Regions from separate parts of the Pedobacter sp. 10L46_2 genome, predicted to be linked through region 1. Evidence: riboswitches for the same ligand, from Rfam matches in the RefSeq annotation. Region 1 holds a riboswitch; each other region holds the start of a gene.

What was found. A riboswitch is a leader RNA that binds a small molecule or an ion and turns the genes downstream of it on or off. The one in region 1 is predicted to bind S-adenosylmethionine.
Region 2: linked by a shared signal. The riboswitch ahead of AC1DDX_RS02945 (SusC/RagA family TonB-linked outer membrane protein) and the one ahead of AC1DDX_RS23695 (O-acetylhomoserine aminocarboxypropyltransferase/cysteine synthase family protein) in region 1 are both predicted to bind S-adenosylmethionine.
Region 3: linked by a shared signal. The riboswitch ahead of metH (methionine synthase) and the one ahead of AC1DDX_RS23695 (O-acetylhomoserine aminocarboxypropyltransferase/cysteine synthase family protein) in region 1 are both predicted to bind S-adenosylmethionine.

What each region holds. Positions count from the first base shown of each region.
Region 1 is NZ_JBFTIZ010000320.1:880-6,753, forward strand. It holds partial or broken gene AC1DDX_RS23685 (homoserine dehydrogenase) at 1-17, opposite strand, end outside; gene AC1DDX_RS23690 (homoserine O-acetyltransferase family protein) at 25-1,083, opposite strand; gene AC1DDX_RS23695 (O-acetylhomoserine aminocarboxypropyltransferase/cysteine synthase family protein) at 1,109-2,413, opposite strand; SAM riboswitch class I at 2,653-2,766, opposite strand; gene AC1DDX_RS23700 (trans-sulfuration enzyme family protein) at 2,926-3,915, opposite strand; gene AC1DDX_RS23705 (lipocalin family protein) at 4,007-4,495, shown strand; gene AC1DDX_RS23710 (FadR/GntR family transcriptional regulator) at 4,620-5,285, shown strand; gene AC1DDX_RS23715 (MFS transporter) at 5,326-5,874, shown strand, end outside.
Region 2 is NZ_JBFTIZ010000012.1:4,503-10,376, forward strand. It holds gene AC1DDX_RS02945 (SusC/RagA family TonB-linked outer membrane protein) at 1-2,687, opposite strand, end outside; SAM riboswitch class I at 2,938-3,046, opposite strand; gene AC1DDX_RS02950 (alpha-L-rhamnosidase) at 3,216-5,874, shown strand, end outside.
Region 3 is NZ_JBFTIZ010000001.1:62,353-68,226, forward strand. It holds gene metH (methionine synthase) at 1-2,391, opposite strand, end outside; SAM riboswitch class I at 2,509-2,618, opposite strand; gene AC1DDX_RS00275 (Bax inhibitor-1/YccA family protein) at 2,884-3,636, opposite strand; gene AC1DDX_RS00280 (hypothetical protein) at 3,685-4,254, opposite strand; gene murQ (N-acetylmuramic acid 6-phosphate etherase) at 4,261-5,067, opposite strand; gene AC1DDX_RS00290 (S41 family peptidase) at 5,252-5,874, shown strand, end outside.

The sequences.
Region 1 (5,874 bases):
TTAAGTTTCTTACTCATCTAAATACTATGCTGTTTTATGTAATTTAATTATTTTCTTATTTGCACTTTCTTTTAAGAATGTGCCAATTATGTTGGTTAATATGTCTGTCTCAATTAAAAAACCATCGTGGCCATAAGCAGAGCTAATACTTTTGAGTGCTGCTCCTGGAATATGCTTCGCTAAAAACTCTTGTTCACAAAGCGGGAACAGAACATCGTTTTCAATTCCTATTACCAGCGTATTCGCTTTAACTAATGCTAAGGCATCAACAATACTTTTTCTGCTTCGGCCAACATTATGGCTGTCCATTGCTTTACTCAAGTACCAATAGCTGTAGGCATTAAAACGTTTACACAGTTTTTCGCCCTGATAATTCTGGTAAGAGGCGGCTCGGAATGAACCTGTTTTGTCATTTACACTTTCTAATTGAGTAGCTGAATATGCTTCATAAGTGCGATAAGATAATAAAGCAATGCTTCTTGCGGCTTTTAAACCTTTTAAGCCACCATCTGGCTGCTGTGCATAAAATGTACGATCAGTGCTGATTGCTAAACGCTGACTCTCGTTAAATGCAATTCCCCATGGTGAGTGTACTGCATTTGTAGCTACAAGAATTAGATTGTCTACGCTCTTGCTATCTGTAATGGCCCATTCCAATGCTTGTTGCCCGCCTAAAGAACCGCCAATTAATACTTTAAGGTGTTGAATGCCAAGATATGATGCAAGCAAGCGGTGAGCAGCGACCAAATCTCTGATGGTAAATTCTGGAAAAGCAAGGTAATACGGTTGCCCTGTTACCGGATTTATACTTAATGGATTGGTTGTACCGTAATTAGACCCTAATACATTTGCACAGATGATAAAGTGTTCCTCAGGGTTAAACAGGTCGTTATTGCCGAAAAGTCCTTTCCACCAGTCTAAAACATCAGCATTGGCTGTAAGCGCATGGCATACCCAGATCACATTATCTTTCTTTGCATTTAGTTTGCCATAAGTTTGATAAGCAATCTCTAATTTGCGTAGTTTTTTCCCGTTCTCTAGCTTAAATAACTTTGTATGCGTATATGTGGCAGTAGTGCTCATTCTTTAGATCTTGTAGCGTTTTATTTTATTTGTTGATAGCAGCAAAGGCTTGTTCAAAATCAGCCTTAATGTCGTCTATGTGTTCAATTCCTACAGAAACACGTAGCTGGCTGGCTGTAATGCCTGCAGCAATTTGTTCCTCGTCACTTAGTTGTTGATGCGTAGTTGCTGAAGGTTGTATGATAAGGGTTTTTGCATCACCCAGGTTTGCAAGGTGGCTAACAAGTTTAAGATTGTCGACCAATGCCGTTGCTTTTTCTTTATCACCATGTAGTTCAAAAGATAGCACTGCACCGAATCCATTCTTTAAATACTTTTTGGCGTTAGCATGGTATGGACTGCTTTCAAGTCCGGGATAGTTTACGCTCTTCACAGCATCATGGCTTTCTAACCAGGTCGCCAGTGCAAGTGTGTTATCTACGTGACGTTGCACGCGAAGTGATAAAGTTTCTAATCCCTGAATTAAAAGGAAAGAGTTGAAAGGAGAGATGGCCGGGCCAAAATCTCTTAACCCTTCAACGCGGGCACGAATAATGAATTGAATATTTCCAAAAGGACCACCAATTCCAAAAACATCATTAAAAATTAAACCATGATATCCTTCTGATGGCTCGGTAAATTGAGGGAATTTGCCATTTCCCCAGTTGTAATTTCCACCATCTACTATTACCCCGCCAATACTGGTGCCATGTCCGCCAATCCATTTGGTAGCAGATTGCACAACAACATGGGCCCCGTGTTCTAAAGGTTTAAACAGATAACCAGCTGCGCCAAAAGTATTATCTACTATTAACGGTAAATCGTGTCTGTTGGCAATGGCAGATAATTTTTCGAAATCGGCAATACTGAAAGCAGGATTACCAATGGTTTCTAAATATATAGCTTTAGTATTTGCATCGATTTTTGATTCAAAATCGTTGGCATCATCGCCATTAGCAAACCTAACCTCAATACCAAGACGTTTAAAGCTTACTTTGAACTGATTATATGATCCGCCATATAAATGAGATGAGGATACAAAATTGTCACCTGCCTGTAGGATATTATTTAATGCAATAAATTGAGCCGCCTGTCCCGAAGCTACGGCTAAAGCAGCCACACCGCCTTCAAGTGCTGCTATTCTTTTTTCGAAAACATCAGTTGTCGGATTCATGATCCTGGTGTAAATGTTTCCGAATTCCTTTAGCGCAAATAAGTTTGCACCATGTTCGGAGTTCTTAAAACCGTAAGAGGTAGTTTGGTATATTGGAACAGCTCTTGATCCTGTAGTAGGATCAATTTCCTGACCTGCATGTACTTGTAATGTTTCGAATTTATGTGATGTTGACATGTTATATTTAGTTTTAAGTGGTTCCTGTTATGTTTTTGAGTCGATACGTTGCGGAGATTTTAGCTTCGGAAACGTATACCGTTGTTAAGCGTACCCCTGCAAGGGGCCTTCCGTATGAATGTGAAATGCAAAAGGAAGATTTGTAAATTATAGTATGCAACAGCACATGCAATTAGCCTGCTGAGGATAACAATAATTAAACAGATTTGAAGTAATGCTTACAGTTTTCATTTTGTTTCAATTTATCTTTCCAAACGACACCATGTCTTTTGGTCAGGAATTGGCACCTTCTCCATCTTGGGAGGGTTGCCAGTGGGTCAAAGAGCCTGTCTCTCGCCACTTCTTTATAAATCAAACCTTTTTATTAAGGAAGGTTGACTTGGTTAGCTTTCGCTAAATGATATCGCAAATGTAGATTTAAGTTAATAAATATCCAAAATTATATTTTGGATATTTATTAACTTGTTGTATTACAGTGTTGTAAATTAATTTTTTGATGGGGTTGCTTGATTTTATCCTGCAAGTGCCTGATCTAAATCTGCTATTAGATCATCTATATGCTCAAGCCCAACAGATATCCGAATTAAATTTTGTGGGGTTTTGGTGTCAGGTCCTTCAACAGATGCACGGTGTTCTATTAAACTTTCAACTCCACCTAAACTTGTAGCCTGCGCAAAGACTTTAACTTTATTAACCACTTTTCTGGCTTCATCAGATCCACCTTTAACTAACACCGATAACATTCCTCCATAGCCATTCATTTGCCTTTTTGCGATGTCGTACTGAGGGTGGGTTATTAATCCCGGATAATAAACTCTTTCAATAGCAGGGTGTTTTTCTAGATGTAATGCTAAAGCCAATCCATTAGTACAGTGGCCGCGCATGCGATATGCCAATGTTTTGATACTTCTTATTAACAGAAAACAATCGAAAGGAGAGGGTACTGCTCCACCAACTTGCTGTATGTTTCTGATCTTTTCCCAAAATTCATTTTTTTCTGCCGTGATAAGTACCCCACCCAGAACATCACTATGGCCACCAATATATTTTGTGGAAGAGTGCATTACAATATCCGCCCCAAAATCAATAGGGTTTTGTAAGCATGGCGAAGCAAAAGTGCTGTCGCATGCAAGAATAAGGTTGTTCTCCTTGGCGATTTTGGAAACCCCGGCAATATCTGTAATTTTTAATAATGGATTAGAAGGGGTTTCTATCCATATCAATACAGTATTCTTCTTAATGAATTTTGCTATGTTATCAAGGTTCGTAAGATCTATAAAATCAATTTCAAGAGTATCTTTAAAAATGGTCCGCAGTTGTTTTTTAAAACCCCAGTACATGTCGTCAGGAGCAATGATATGGCTTCCTGGTTTTAAAGCCTGAAAAACTGCCATTCCAGCCGTATTTCCTGAAGAAAACGCACAGGCTTCTACACCTTTTTCTAATTCTGAAAGCGCATTTTCCAGTGCTGATCTATTTGGATTACTTACTCTGCTATACATATGTCCACCAGAACAAAGTTAAGGGTATAATGTTATTCGCCTTAAGTTTTGGCAAGATTTATGTAATTGAATTATCAAATTAAAGAAGAATATGAAAAGAATATTACTGATAGCAGCCATTTTATGCAGTTCGTTAATGGTTTTGCAAAGTTGTTCGCCTAAAGGTGGTGCAACTCAAAGTTTAAAGAAAGGTAATGTAACTGGTAATTGGGTTTTAAATGATATTACATTTGAAGGCTTGCCGCAATCAGCAGTAAAATCATTGTTTGATGAAGGTTCTTATACTTGCTTCAAAGGAAGTACCTGGAGTCTCACTAATAGCGGAAACGGAAGCTATACCTTACCAGGTGGAGGAGAGTGTACTGCAAAAACTCAGAAAATATACTGGTCAGTAAGTCCTGCTGACGAGACATTCCAATTCAAAAAGATCTTTGAAGGCGAAAAAGCCAAAAACGTAACTTCTGGTTACAGATCGGTATTGTCTTCTACAGATGGCAATAGTATGGTTATTAAATCACCTGTAGAATATGGAGCAAAAACTGCTTACATTGTCTTGAATTTTACAAAAGCAGCGAAATAAGAGTAAAATAGTTTGGTTTAGGGAAAAGGGTTCAATTAGTTTTGAGCCCTTTTTTTATTGATTTCTTTGTTAGATGTATTTTAATTTCTACCTTTGAATTCATCTGATGATATGATGAATTAACATGAAAGATCTTATACAAAAAAAGTCTCTTGCGGATGAAGTAGCCGCGCGATTAAGTGAGCAGATTTCTCTTGGACAATACAAAGTGAATGAACAGTTGCCGATAGAACCGGAATTAATGAAAAACTTTGGTGTCGGACGCTCAACTATAAGGGAAGCCATAAAAATATTAGCTAATTCTGGGTTACTTAGAGTTCAACAAGGGATTGGAACTTTTGTAGATCAGCTAACAGCAAATAGGGAACCTATGGATTTGCGGTTGAAGCGTGCGAATGTTAAAGATCTGGATGAGGTTAGGCAATTACTTGAAATGAAAATTGCAGAGAAAGCAGCACTTAACAGAACTGAAAGTGATATTATAATCATAAGAACTCATCTGGAAAACAGAAGAAGAGCCGCCAAGGAGGGATTAATAGATGAATGTATTGAAGCAGATGTGCAATTTCATATATCAATTGCCGAAGCTTCAAAGAATGAAATACTTGCCGACTTATATAAATCAGCCTCCATTCATTTAAAAAATTGGTTCCTTCAAACACATTCAGATGCCAGAGCCTTCGAAGAAACTTACATATATCATGAGCAGTTGCTAAAAAGCATTATCGCCGGAGACCCAAAAAAGGCCTGGAACATTGCCGCAAAAATATTAGGACACGTATCTCAATAAAAATTTATTAAAATTCATCAGATGATCTGATCTGAAAAATATGGAAAAAACATCTTTTACAAACACTGCCGTTATCGACACAAAGAGAATTACACAGCAAACAGTATTCTCTATTTTATTCACAATTAGTTTTACACATTTACTTAATGATATGCTTCAGGCAGTAATTCCTGCTGTATACCCTGTAATAAAAGAAAAGTTCAGTCTTACGTTTGCTCAAATAGGTCTTATCACTTTAACTTATCAGCTAACAGCATCAATATTGCAACCCTTTATTGGTTTTTATACAGATAAGAGGCCCCGCCCGTATTCACTTGTTATTGCAATGGGTTTTACGCTCTGTGGACTTGTAGCTGTGTCCTTTGCTTCCAGTTTTTTAAATATCCTTCTTGCAGTAAGTTTAATAGGAATAGGGTCCTCAATATTCCATCCGGAATCTTCCAGGGTAGCACATTTAGCTTCCGGAGGTAAAAAGGGACTTGCACAATCTATTTTTCAGCTGGGTGGAAATGCAGGTAGTGCTATAGGTCCGCTTTTGGCGGCAATTATAGTTGTCCCTCATGGTCAATTTTACCTTATATGGTTTTCA
Region 2 (5,874 bases), on a different contig from region 1:
TAAGAAGCGCTGTAAACAAATTGCTCATCTGCATTGGTTGTAGCTTTGTAATACTCTTCTGCAGGAATGATTTTATTGTTCTTAGTGCCATCAGCCAGAACGCCGTCAAAGATCATCCCGTCATTAAATGTTGTTCCTCCTGAGGTATAGGTAAGTCCGCCATTTTCAGCATTTCTTCCTCTCATTGTACTTGCCAGTACACCCGTATAAGTTCCTGTAGCGTTACTACCAGAGAATACCTTACCACCAATTCTGGCGACTACGAGGAAATTCACATTAATTGTATAGCTGCTAATGCGTCCTTCTTTATCCAATTCTGTAACCTTACTGCGATTACGTGAATAGTTTAAATTGATGTCCCAGCTAAAGTCTTTAAGTTTAACAGGGGTTAAACCTAGTTGAACTTCTATTCCTTTGTTATTGATACTTCCGCCATTAATAAGTTTTTGTGTATATCCTGTTCCTGAACTTACATCAACTTTTAAAATCTGATTAATACTGTTTGTATTGTACACACTTAGATCCAGCTTGATGCGGTTATCAAACAACCCAATTTCGGCACCCGCCTCAGTCGATTTGGTGATTTCTGGCAGAAGGTTTGGATTAAGGTCGATCGTATTAACTGATTGTTGTGGATTTCCATCAAATGGAGCAGTGAAGCTATAGGTATTGATCAGTTGATAAGGGTCTGTTGCCTTTCCTACTTTAGACCAGCCTCCTCTTAGTTTAGCGAAACTAAGCACCTCGCTTTTAATATCAAAAGCTTCTGTAAGAATTAAACTTCCATTAACAGAAGGGTAGAAATAAGATAAGTTCGGTTTTGGTAAACTGGAATCCCAGTCGTTACGTGCTGTTAAATTCAGATATGCATAATCTCTAAAGCCCAACTGAGCGGATCCAAATAAACTATAGGTTCTAAGTTTGGTGTAAACGTTTGAAGATACCAATGGATCTCTGGAGTTGCTCAAGGTATATAAGCCGTTTACTGCCAACTTGGTCGCTTTCTGATCGTTTTGTTCGAAAGTTGAAGTTCTAATGTTTCCGCCACCCAAAATATCTATTGAGAAATCTGAATTCAGTTTCTTATTGAACTCTAAACGACCTTCGGTATTATTTTCATTAACCGTATATGCATCTTCCTCATATGAACCGAATGGGGTACCATTTGTTCCATAAGCGATTTTGATCTTTCTACGGTCTGTATAGTAATCATTTCCTGTCCTGAAGTTGGCTGAAAGTGCGCTTGTAATTTTATAATTTAATTCTGCATTACCAATAATGCGATCACGTTTCTGACCAACTGTATTTTCATAGGCTATGAAATAAGGGTTACTATAGTAACTATTGTTCCAGTTAAAGTCGTTTCCGTTTTCGTCTTTATAGTTTTTAAGCTGACTAACATCTACCTGTCTTCCAAACCATGTAAATTGAAGCATCGGGCCAGTTGCACGTTTTCCGCCTGAGGCAGGAAGGTTATCGGCATTGCTTTTTATATAATTTGCAGAAGCGTTTAAAGTTAATTTAGGAGTGATTCTGTACGTGGTATTCAATAATAATGAATTCTTGTCCTGAGAAGAATTTGGCAGTATACCACCTTGCGTAAGGTTGTTGTAAGAGAAACGGACATCTTGTTTTTCTCCAGAGCCTGCAATGGCAATACCATTATTAAGCGCAAAACCTGTTTCAAAGAAATCCTTAACATTATCTGGATGAGCAATAAATGGAACAGCAACACCTTTAGAGTTAAACTGAGGAATTAAACGGCCATCCAATGCTGGTCCCCAGCTTTCATCTACACCGTCGTTTACACCTCCACCTTTTCCATCTACAAAGCTAAACTTGCCGCTTGTACCTTGTCCGAATGAGTTTTGATAATCCGGTAAGGTCAATAGGTTTGAAAATGTAGCGTTGGAGTTAACACTGATACCTAAACCCTTTTGGCCTCTGCCAGTTTTGGTTTTAATAAGGATAACACCTGCTGCTGCACGTGATCCATATAGTGCTGCTGCATTTGGACCTTTAAGTACACTGATTGATTCAATGTCTTCTGAATTAATATCCGAAATGGTATTGGCAAAATCCCTTGATCCAGCTATACCTAGATTCTGCGAATTATCAACGGGTACTCCGTCCACTACAAAGAGGGGTTGGTTGTTACCTGATATAGAGGTTTCACCACGAATAATAATTCTTGATGAACCCATATCGCCCTGGCTATTTGTAGTTTGCACACCGGCAATTTTTCCGGCCAGAGAGTTGATTATATTGGTTTCTTTTGCGGTAGCAATATCTTTAGATTTTAATTCCTGAACAGCATATCCCAACGATTTCTTTTCTTTAGAAATCCCAAGGGCTGTAACAACAACTTCACTTAAAGCATTTGCCGAAACATCAAGCGCAATATTTAATGTAGTTGTAGCTGCGGTAATGGTTACTTCTTTTGTAGTATATCCAAGATAAGATATACTAAGTACATCATTAACATCTGCAGCTAGAGAAAACTTACCGCTGCCATCTGTAGTTGTTCCGCTTTTTTTACCTTTTATGGTAATTGATGCTCCTGGAATAGTCTCCCCGTCGGGGTTTCCGGTAACAGTACCTGTTATTTTAACAGATTGTGCCTGTACGGTTTGCAGGAAAAAAAAGGATATAAGAATCCCTGCAAAAATTTTGTATATTTTTAACATGTGAATTAAATAAATGGGTGTATAATAAATTCTTTGGGTTGCATTAAATAGAGCAACAGTGCATTCGTTTTTGAGTGATCATAAGACCAGATGAAGGGTAATGAGATGGAGATGAGCAGCGCATTTCTTTTTGGTGTACTTTCTGTGTCATGTTTTTATACATTTATAGTTTAGGTCATCCCTTACATACTTTGTCGCGAACAGAATTAGATTTGGTTATGATGATTGATAAGGAGCATTGCGCTGTTTAATCTTATCTTTTCCGCTTTGCAGCGAATTGGAATTAGCACCTTTTACAATAAATTGTAGAGGTTGCTAAGACATCATAGGGCCAATCCCTCAGTCTTTCTTGATAAGCAGGAAGTTTTAAGAACCATTTGCTGCGACAAATATAAGAATAATCTAGTATTCCTATAGAAATTAATAAAATAAATATTCTGTATTTTGAGCAGGACAGTACAGGTTGCTGAAAATGACTAAGAAAATTAACATTGTAAACACACTAAACTTTACCTGAATTATATTCTAATGAAATTTCTTTATTCTTTCTTGCTGATGCTCTTCACCATTTCTATGGCAGAAAAAGCATACTCTAATGAAGTTAAACCCTCAGGTTTGCAATGCGAACATTTAATAAACCCAATTGGGGTAGATTTGTTAAATCCGCGCTTGTCGTGGATGATGACAGATACCCGTCAGGGTGCTAAACAAACTGCTTATAGAATTATTGTAGGTAAAGATTCATCAGAAGTAGCAAAAAAAAGGGGCCTTTCGTGGGAGTCGGGCAAAGTAGCCTCGTCTGCAAATCTTGTTAATTATAAAGGCAAAACCTTAGAGCCGTTCACTAAATACTACTGGTCTGTTGAGCTTTGGGATAAAGATGGTAAACCAGCTTCATCTGGCGGGGTAGCAACTTTCGAAACAGGAATGATGAAAGTCGACAACTGGAAAGGTACCTGGATCAGTGATGGTAACGATATCGATAAACGCGAGGCTCCATATTTCAGAAAAGTATTTGAACCTTCTAAAAAAATAAAATCTGCAAGGGCATATATTGCTGCTGCTGGTTTGTACGAATTATATTTAAATGGGAAAAAAGTAGGGAACCATAGACTTGACCCTATGTACACCCGTTTCGACAGACGTAACTTATATGTTTCTTACGATGTTACTGCCCAACTTCAAAAAGGTAAAAATGCTGTTGGTGTTTTACTTGGTAATGGATGGTATAACCATCAATCTATTGCGGTATGGAATTTTGACAAGGCACCCTGGAGAGCAAGACCTACTTTTTGTCTGGATTTAAGAATCACCTATGAAGATGGAACTGTTGATGTGGTTACTTCCGGGGGCGACTGGAAAACAAGTTCAAGTCCGATAGTACTCAACAATATTTACACTGCCGAGCATTATGATGCACGCAAGGAGCAACCGGGTTGGAATACTGCAGATTTTGATGATAAAAAGTGGAATGGCATCTCGCTTAGAGCTGCCCCGTCCAATAATGTTGTAAGTCAGGTTATGCAGCCAATTCGTAATGTCGAAGAAATTCCTTCTAAAACAATGCAAAAGGTTAACGACACTGTATATGTTTTTGATCTGGGCCGCAATATCTCTGGAGTTACAAAAATTAAAGTAAGCGGAGAGGAAGGCACTGTTATTCGTATTAAGCATGGCGAACGCTTGCATGCTAACGGAAGGCTAGACCTATCTAATATTGATGTTTACTATCGCCCTAAAGATAATACCGATCCTTTTCAAACAGATATCGTTACCTTATCAGGTAAAGGAGAACTTGAGTTTATGCCTAAGTTCAATTACAAAGGATTCCAGTATGTTGAGGTGATCAGCAGTAAGCCGGTACAATTAACCAAAGAAAGCATCACCGGTTACTTTATGCACAGTGATGTTACCCCGACAGGTAAAATAAGCTCTTCAAATAAGCTAATTGATCGACTATGGTGGGCAACTAACAATTCTTACTTGTCTAATCTAATGGGATATCCTACCGATTGTCCGCAAAGAGAAAAGAATGGATGGACTGGCGATGGACACTTTGCTGTTGAAACAGGCCTGTTTAATTTTGACGGTATTACAGTTTATGAAAAATGGCTTGCCGACCACAGGGACGAACAACAACCAAATGGCGTACTTCCTGATATTATACCTACAGGTGGATGGGGTTATGGATCGGCAAATGGAACTGACTGGACAAGTACAATTGCTATAATTCCATGGAATATATACATGTTTTATGGCGATAGTAAGTTGCTTTCAGATTCTTACAACAGCATTAAACGGTATGTGAATTACATAGAGCAAATTAGTCCTGCAGGATTAACAACCTTTGGCAGAGGCGATTGGGTGCCTGTTAAATCACAATCGTCATTGGAATATACCTCTTCTACTTATTACTATGTAGATGCAGTTATCCTTGCAAAGGCTGCAAAAATGTTTGGTAAGCAGGCCGATTATAGCTATTACAGCAACCTTGCAGAGAAAATTAAAAAGGCAATAAACGATAAGTATTTAAACCGCACAACGGGCATTTATGCATCAGGTGTACAAACTGAATTAAGTGTTGCCCTGCAATGGGGATTGGTACCTGAAGAGCTTATTACAAAAGTTGCAGAGAACCTTGCTAAAAGAGTTGCTGCCGATGGAATGCACCTTGACGTGGGTGTTTTGGGTGCAAAAGCAATATTAAATGCATTGAGTGACAATGGTCAGGCCGAAACAGCATATAAACTTGCAGCTCAGGATACCTACCCTTCATGGGGATGGTGGATTGTGAATGGAGCAACTACCTTATACGAAAACTGGGATATAAAAGCCGAAAGAGACATTTCTTTAAACCATATGATGTTTGGCGAAATAGGTGGCTGGTTCTTTAAAGGTTTGGGTGGAATTCACCCTGATGAACAACAACCGGGATTTAAGAATATTCAGCTTCGTCCTAATTTCGTTTCAGGGTTAGAACATTTCGAGGCAGAGCACGACGGTCCTTATGGTAAGATCATATCTTCATGGAAAAGATCAGGAAATGCTGTAATCTATACCGTAACTATTCCGGCAAATTCAAGTGCTACAATTACTTTCCCATTAACAGAGGGGAAAAAGGCCTTTAAAGATGGAAAAGCTGTTGCTGCCAAAACAAACATTGGAGCAGGTAAATATCAGTTTGAAA
Region 3 (5,874 bases), on a different contig from region 1:
ATCAGCATTTATTTCTTTGGCTTTTTTAATGATTTCCTGTGCAGGAACCATTACGCCCATATCCACAATTTCGAAGTTATTACAAGCTAAAACTACACCTACAATGTTCTTTCCGATATCATGAACATCACCTTTTACAGTAGCCATTAATACCCTTCCGGCCGATGAATTCTGATCCTGATCCGGGTTATCCAGCTTTTCCTGCTCAATAAATGGCAACAGATAAGCCACGGCCTTTTTCATTACACGAGCAGATTTTACAACCTGCGGCAGGAACATTTTACCGGCCCCAAAAAGGTCACCCACAATGTTCATCCCGTCCATTAATGGACCTTCAATTACCTGAATGGGTCTCGCGTATTTCTGACGTGCTTCTTCAACATCAGCATCAAGGTATTCTATAATTCCCTTAACTAACGAATGAGAAAGTCTTTCTTCTACACTGGTTTTACGCCATTCCTCATCCCTGACAATCTCTTTTCCTTTAGATTTGATGGTGTCTGCAAATTCAACCAACCGCTCTGTAGCATCGTCTCTTCGGTTTAACAATACATCCTCTACAAGTACTAAAAGCTCTGGCGGAATTTCCTGATAAACCTCTAGCATTCCGGCATTTACAATCCCCATATCTAAACCAGCTTTGATGGCGTGGTATAAAAATGCAGAGTGCATCGCTTCCCTAACGGTATTATTACCTCTAAACGAGAAGGAGATGTTCGAAACACCACCACTTACTTTTGCATGGGGCAGGTTTTCTTTGATCCAGCGGGTAGCATTTATAAAATCTACCGCATAGTTGTTATGTTCTTCTAATCCGGTTGCAACGGTAAGGATGTTCGGGTCAAAGATGATGTCCTGAGGCGGAAAGCCAATTTCATCAACTAAAATATCATATGATCTTTTACAGATCTCTTTTCTTCTTTCAAAATTATCGGCCTGTCCCTGCTCATCAAATGCCATTACTACTATGGCAGCACCGTAGGTCATGATTTTGCGCGCACTTTCACGGAATTTGTCTTCGCCTTCTTTAAGAGAGATGGAGTTTACAATTCCTTTTCCCTGCAAGCATTTTAACCCGGCTTCTATAACCGTCCATTTAGACGAATCGACCATGATAGGCAACTTGGAAATATCAGGTTCAGACGCAATCAGGTTAAGGAATTTGGTCATAGAGGCTTCCGAATCAATCATCCCCTCATCCATATTCACATCGATAACCTGTGCACCACCCTCAACCTGCTGACGGGCAACGGCAAGTGCCGCTTCAAAATCTCCACCTAAAATGAGCTTAGAGAATTTTGGAGAACCGGTAATGTTTGTACGCTCACCAATGTTTACAAAAATACTCTCTGGAGTTATGGTAACCGGTTCCAATCCGCTTAAACGCAGATAAGGTTCTATCTGAGGTATTTTACGCGGTGCTACATTTTTTGCTTTTTCGGCTATGCAGCCGATATGCTCAGGTGTAGTTCCGCAACAACCACCTACAATATTTACAAAACCGTGCTGAATAAAATCTTCTACCAGATGAGCAGTTTCATGAGGCATTTCATCGTAAGCACCAAATTCATTTGGCAAACCCGCATTAGGATAGGCAGAAACATAGCAGCCTGCCTTAGCCGAAAGTTCTTCTATGTGCGGCCTCATGTCTTTTGCCCCCAAGGCGCAGTTGAAGCCTATACTTAATGGATTGGCGTGTATTACGGAATTTAAGAAAGCCTCGGCAGTTTGGCCTGATAAAGTTCTGCCGGAAGCATCAGTAATGGTTCCGGAGATCATAATCTCTATTTTACGGCCAATTACATTCTCATATTTTTTGATGGCAAATATGGCGGCCTTGGCATTTAAGGTGTCAAAAATGGTTTCAATTAAAAGCAGGTCTGAACCGCCATCAACCAGTCCGCGTATTTGTTCGTAATAAGCATCAACTAATTCATCGAAAGTGAGTGCCCTGAACCCTGGATCGTTTACATCCGGAGAAATAGATAGTGTTCTGTTAGTCGGGCCTACGGCACCGGCAACAAAACATTTTCTGTCGGGATTAGCCGCCATAAATTCATTAACTGCCTCTTTGGCTATTTTAGCCCCTTCAAAGCTCATCTCATAATCAAGCTCTTCCATCTGGTAATCGGCCAGTGAAATACGTTGGGTACTAAAGGTATTGGTCTCAATGATATCTGTACCGGCCTTTAAATATTCGGTATGAATTGCCTTAATGATATCTGGACGGGTAATGTTTAGTAAGTCGTTATTACCTTTTACATCACACGGGTGATCTTTGAACCGCTCGCCCCTGAAATCTTCTTCAGAAAGGACGTAACGTTGTATCATAGTGCCCATCGCACCATCAATGATCAGGATACGTTTTTCTAACTCTGCTCTAATGTCCATTTTTAATAGTAATATGAGTAGGTAATAAGCTAAAGTTGATAGAGGCTGTGCCTAAACAAGTGCCGAACTCATTACATACAAAGCTTATTCGAAAAGTCCGGTTTAGGTGTCGACTTTAACTTATCTTTCGGGAACCAATTGTTTGGCTCCAGTAGAATGTAGCACCTTGTAAGCACAGGTTGCTAAGACTTCGCAGGGTCTAATCCCTCCGTCTTTCTCTATAAGCATTACAAAGGTGCAACAAAGAAAAATCATTTCCAAAATTTCGGCCGTTAAAGCATATAAAATTGTATAGAGGAGACAATTAACTCAGAACTTCGAAACATTGTTTTGAAAACATCACAGTGTACAGCTGAATTTGAAAGCTTAAAATGTGTTTAAATTATAGAGATGGCAATCTGCCTATGAGAGATAAATATGTTGACAACGAAAAGGCGGGTGGGATCATAGTTCATGCTCCACCCGCCTTTAATATTTTTAAGAAACAGGTTGTTATTTTCTGCTTCCGAAGATTCTTAGTAGATATAAGAAGATGTTTATAAAGTCAAGGTAAAGAGATAAAGCGCCCATAATTGCCAGTTTCTTAGCGTCAGTTGCCGCCATTTGATCCCCATTTTCTTCAATACCCGCACCAATACGTTTCAGTTTCTGAACATCGTATGCTGTTAGAGCTGTAAAGATTGCTACTCCAAAGAAGCTCATTATGTAGCTAAAACGATCACTTCCAATAAACATGTTAATGATACCGGCAATGAATAAGCCTACTACACCTACCATTAATATTGGGCCAAATTTGCTTAAATCTACATCTGTGGTGTAACCTAAAACTGCCATTATTCCAAATATACCCGCTGCGGCAGCAAAACATGCTACAATTGAACCAGCGGTATAGATAAGTAATATAAAACTTAAACTAACACCTAATAGAACCGAAAATAGAACAAATACGCCTAATAAAGCACCATAAGACAGGCGGTTAAATCCTGTTCCCATTAAAATTACCAGACCAAGAGGCGCAAACATTGCGATATAACCTAGTATTGTTCTTTGTCCTGTTTCAAAATTAATTAATTGACTTAAAGCTGCAGGAGAAGTTGAAATAAGCAAAGCAGCTAATGTTGATAAACCAAGAGCTATAAACATCCATAAAAAAACATTCGCGAAGAATTTCTTGGCAACTTTACCAGTTAAGTCTTCTACAAAAACGGACTGTTGTGCCCAATCATTATTATTGTTATTATTCATGTGTTTTAAATTTATTTAAAGATACGAATTGTTTCATTCTAACAAAAGCTATGCCCCTAGCCTTTTTGTCAGGATTTCTTCAACTTTCTTGAAAAACTGAAGGGGTTTTAAGGTTCTCCATGCCATATCGTCAAGTTCGCCACCAAAATTGATGTAATAATCTATATTGCTGTTACGGAATTCATTGATTACATGTTCCTGGAAATTGATGCCTGTAATCCACCCATCTTCAACTTCCTGAAACCATTCTTCATAATAACTATCTTCAGAAGAATGGAAGTTCAGTACGTTTTCGCCTATCAGTATGAATTTATTTATGCCTTCGTCAATCATCAGTTCAATGATTTCACGTTTCAGAAGCATAATGTCGTTGCCGATGGCATCGTTCCACTCTCCAATAAGCTCTATGACTGCATAATTTCTATCGTAGTCAACATACAGTACTTTAAGATACATTGTACTTGATCCGAAATCATCCCATTGGGGATGTAACAGAAAATTGTACAGCTGCTTGTCGAAATAAAATTCCGAGTACTCAGTGTTGTAGAACGGAGAACGCTCATCTTCTGCCGCGATATAGTCATCACGCCATAGATAGTAAGGCTCTATTTCGTGCATGTCGGGTTATTTATGAGTAGATTCAACCGCTTTGCGGACACTTCCATAACGGATAAGCAGATCAGCAGCATGTTCATAATCTATATTCAGTTCGTCCATTACCATTTGTGTACCTCTGTCTACCAGTTTATGATTGGTTAGCTGCATGTCTACCATCTTGTTGCCTTTTACCCTGCCTAGTTTTATCATTACCGTAGTACTAAGCATGTTTAGAACCAGTTTTTGTGCAGTTCCAGACTTCATTCTGGTAGAACCTGTTAAAAATTCAGGACCAACTACTACCTCTACAGGGAAATCACTTTCAGCAGCTATCGGCCCCCCTTCGTTGCATACAATACAACCCGTTAAAATGCCATTTTTACGGGCAGTGTTTAGTCCGCCGATAACGTATGGCGTGGTTCCAGATGCGGCAAGACCAATTAAACAGTCGTTGGCATCAATTTTAAATTCCTGCAGATCTATCCATGCTTGCTGGTCATCATCTTCAGCATTTTCAACTGCTCTTCGTATGGCAGTGTCTCCGCCGGCAATAATTCCAACAACCCAATCAAACGGAACACCAAAGGTAGGAGGGCACTCTGAGGCATCAACAACACCCAGTCGGCCACTTGTGCCTGCACCGATGTAAAATAACCTTCCCCCGTTTATCATTCGCTCGGCAACAGCAGAAGCCAGTTTCTCTATCTGAGGAATTACTTTTTCCACAGCATAGGGAACTGTTTTGTCTTCATCATTTATGCCCTTTAGAATTTCAAGTACTGACATTTTATCAATATCGTTATACGTTGATTCTTGCTCGGTTACTCTTATCATTAGATTAATTTTTGTTAAAATTCGTGATTTTCTTGTTAAACCAGAAATAATAGGGGAAATCAATTCAAAATAAGGATTTCTTCTCAATTATAAAGTAATAGAAAAAATACTAAACAAATAAAAATCAAAGCGGTTAATTGATTATATAACAGTCTAATTTTGTACCTTTACGGTGCCTTTAGCCATGAAAAAGAATACCCGTTATAATCTCTTAATTGCCCTCACTTATTCAGTTACTTTAATAGGTGGGATGTTTTTTGGGTATAAGTTTCTGAAAGACCAGGGATATACCTTCCAAAAGACAACATATATAGCGGATAATAATGCGCAAAAGGTTGATGAAATTCTTCATATCATTAATAAAAACTATGTAGACGAGGTTAATGCCGATAGCTTAAATAACCTGCCTATTGATAGTTTATTGCATAAACTTGATCCTCATAGCATATATCTTCCACCAGAAAAAGCGAATGAATTTGCTGAATCATTAAATGGAAACTTTGAGGGCATAGGCATTGAATATTACATTTTAAATGACACCCTGCTGGTTACAAATGTAATTAAGGATGGCCCGGCATTTTTGGCCGGAATAAAACAGGGCGACAGAATTATTAAAATAGATACCATTTTTGTTAGTGGCAAGGCTTTGCCAAGAGAACAGATGATTGGTAAGATCAAGGGAAAAAAGGGTACTGCAGTAAAATTAACTATTGTGCATCCTGGCAGTAGCCTGGCAACTGTTTTTACGGTAAAACGCGATAGGGTACTGGTGAGTAGTATCGATGCGTCGTATATGCTTAACAGCGA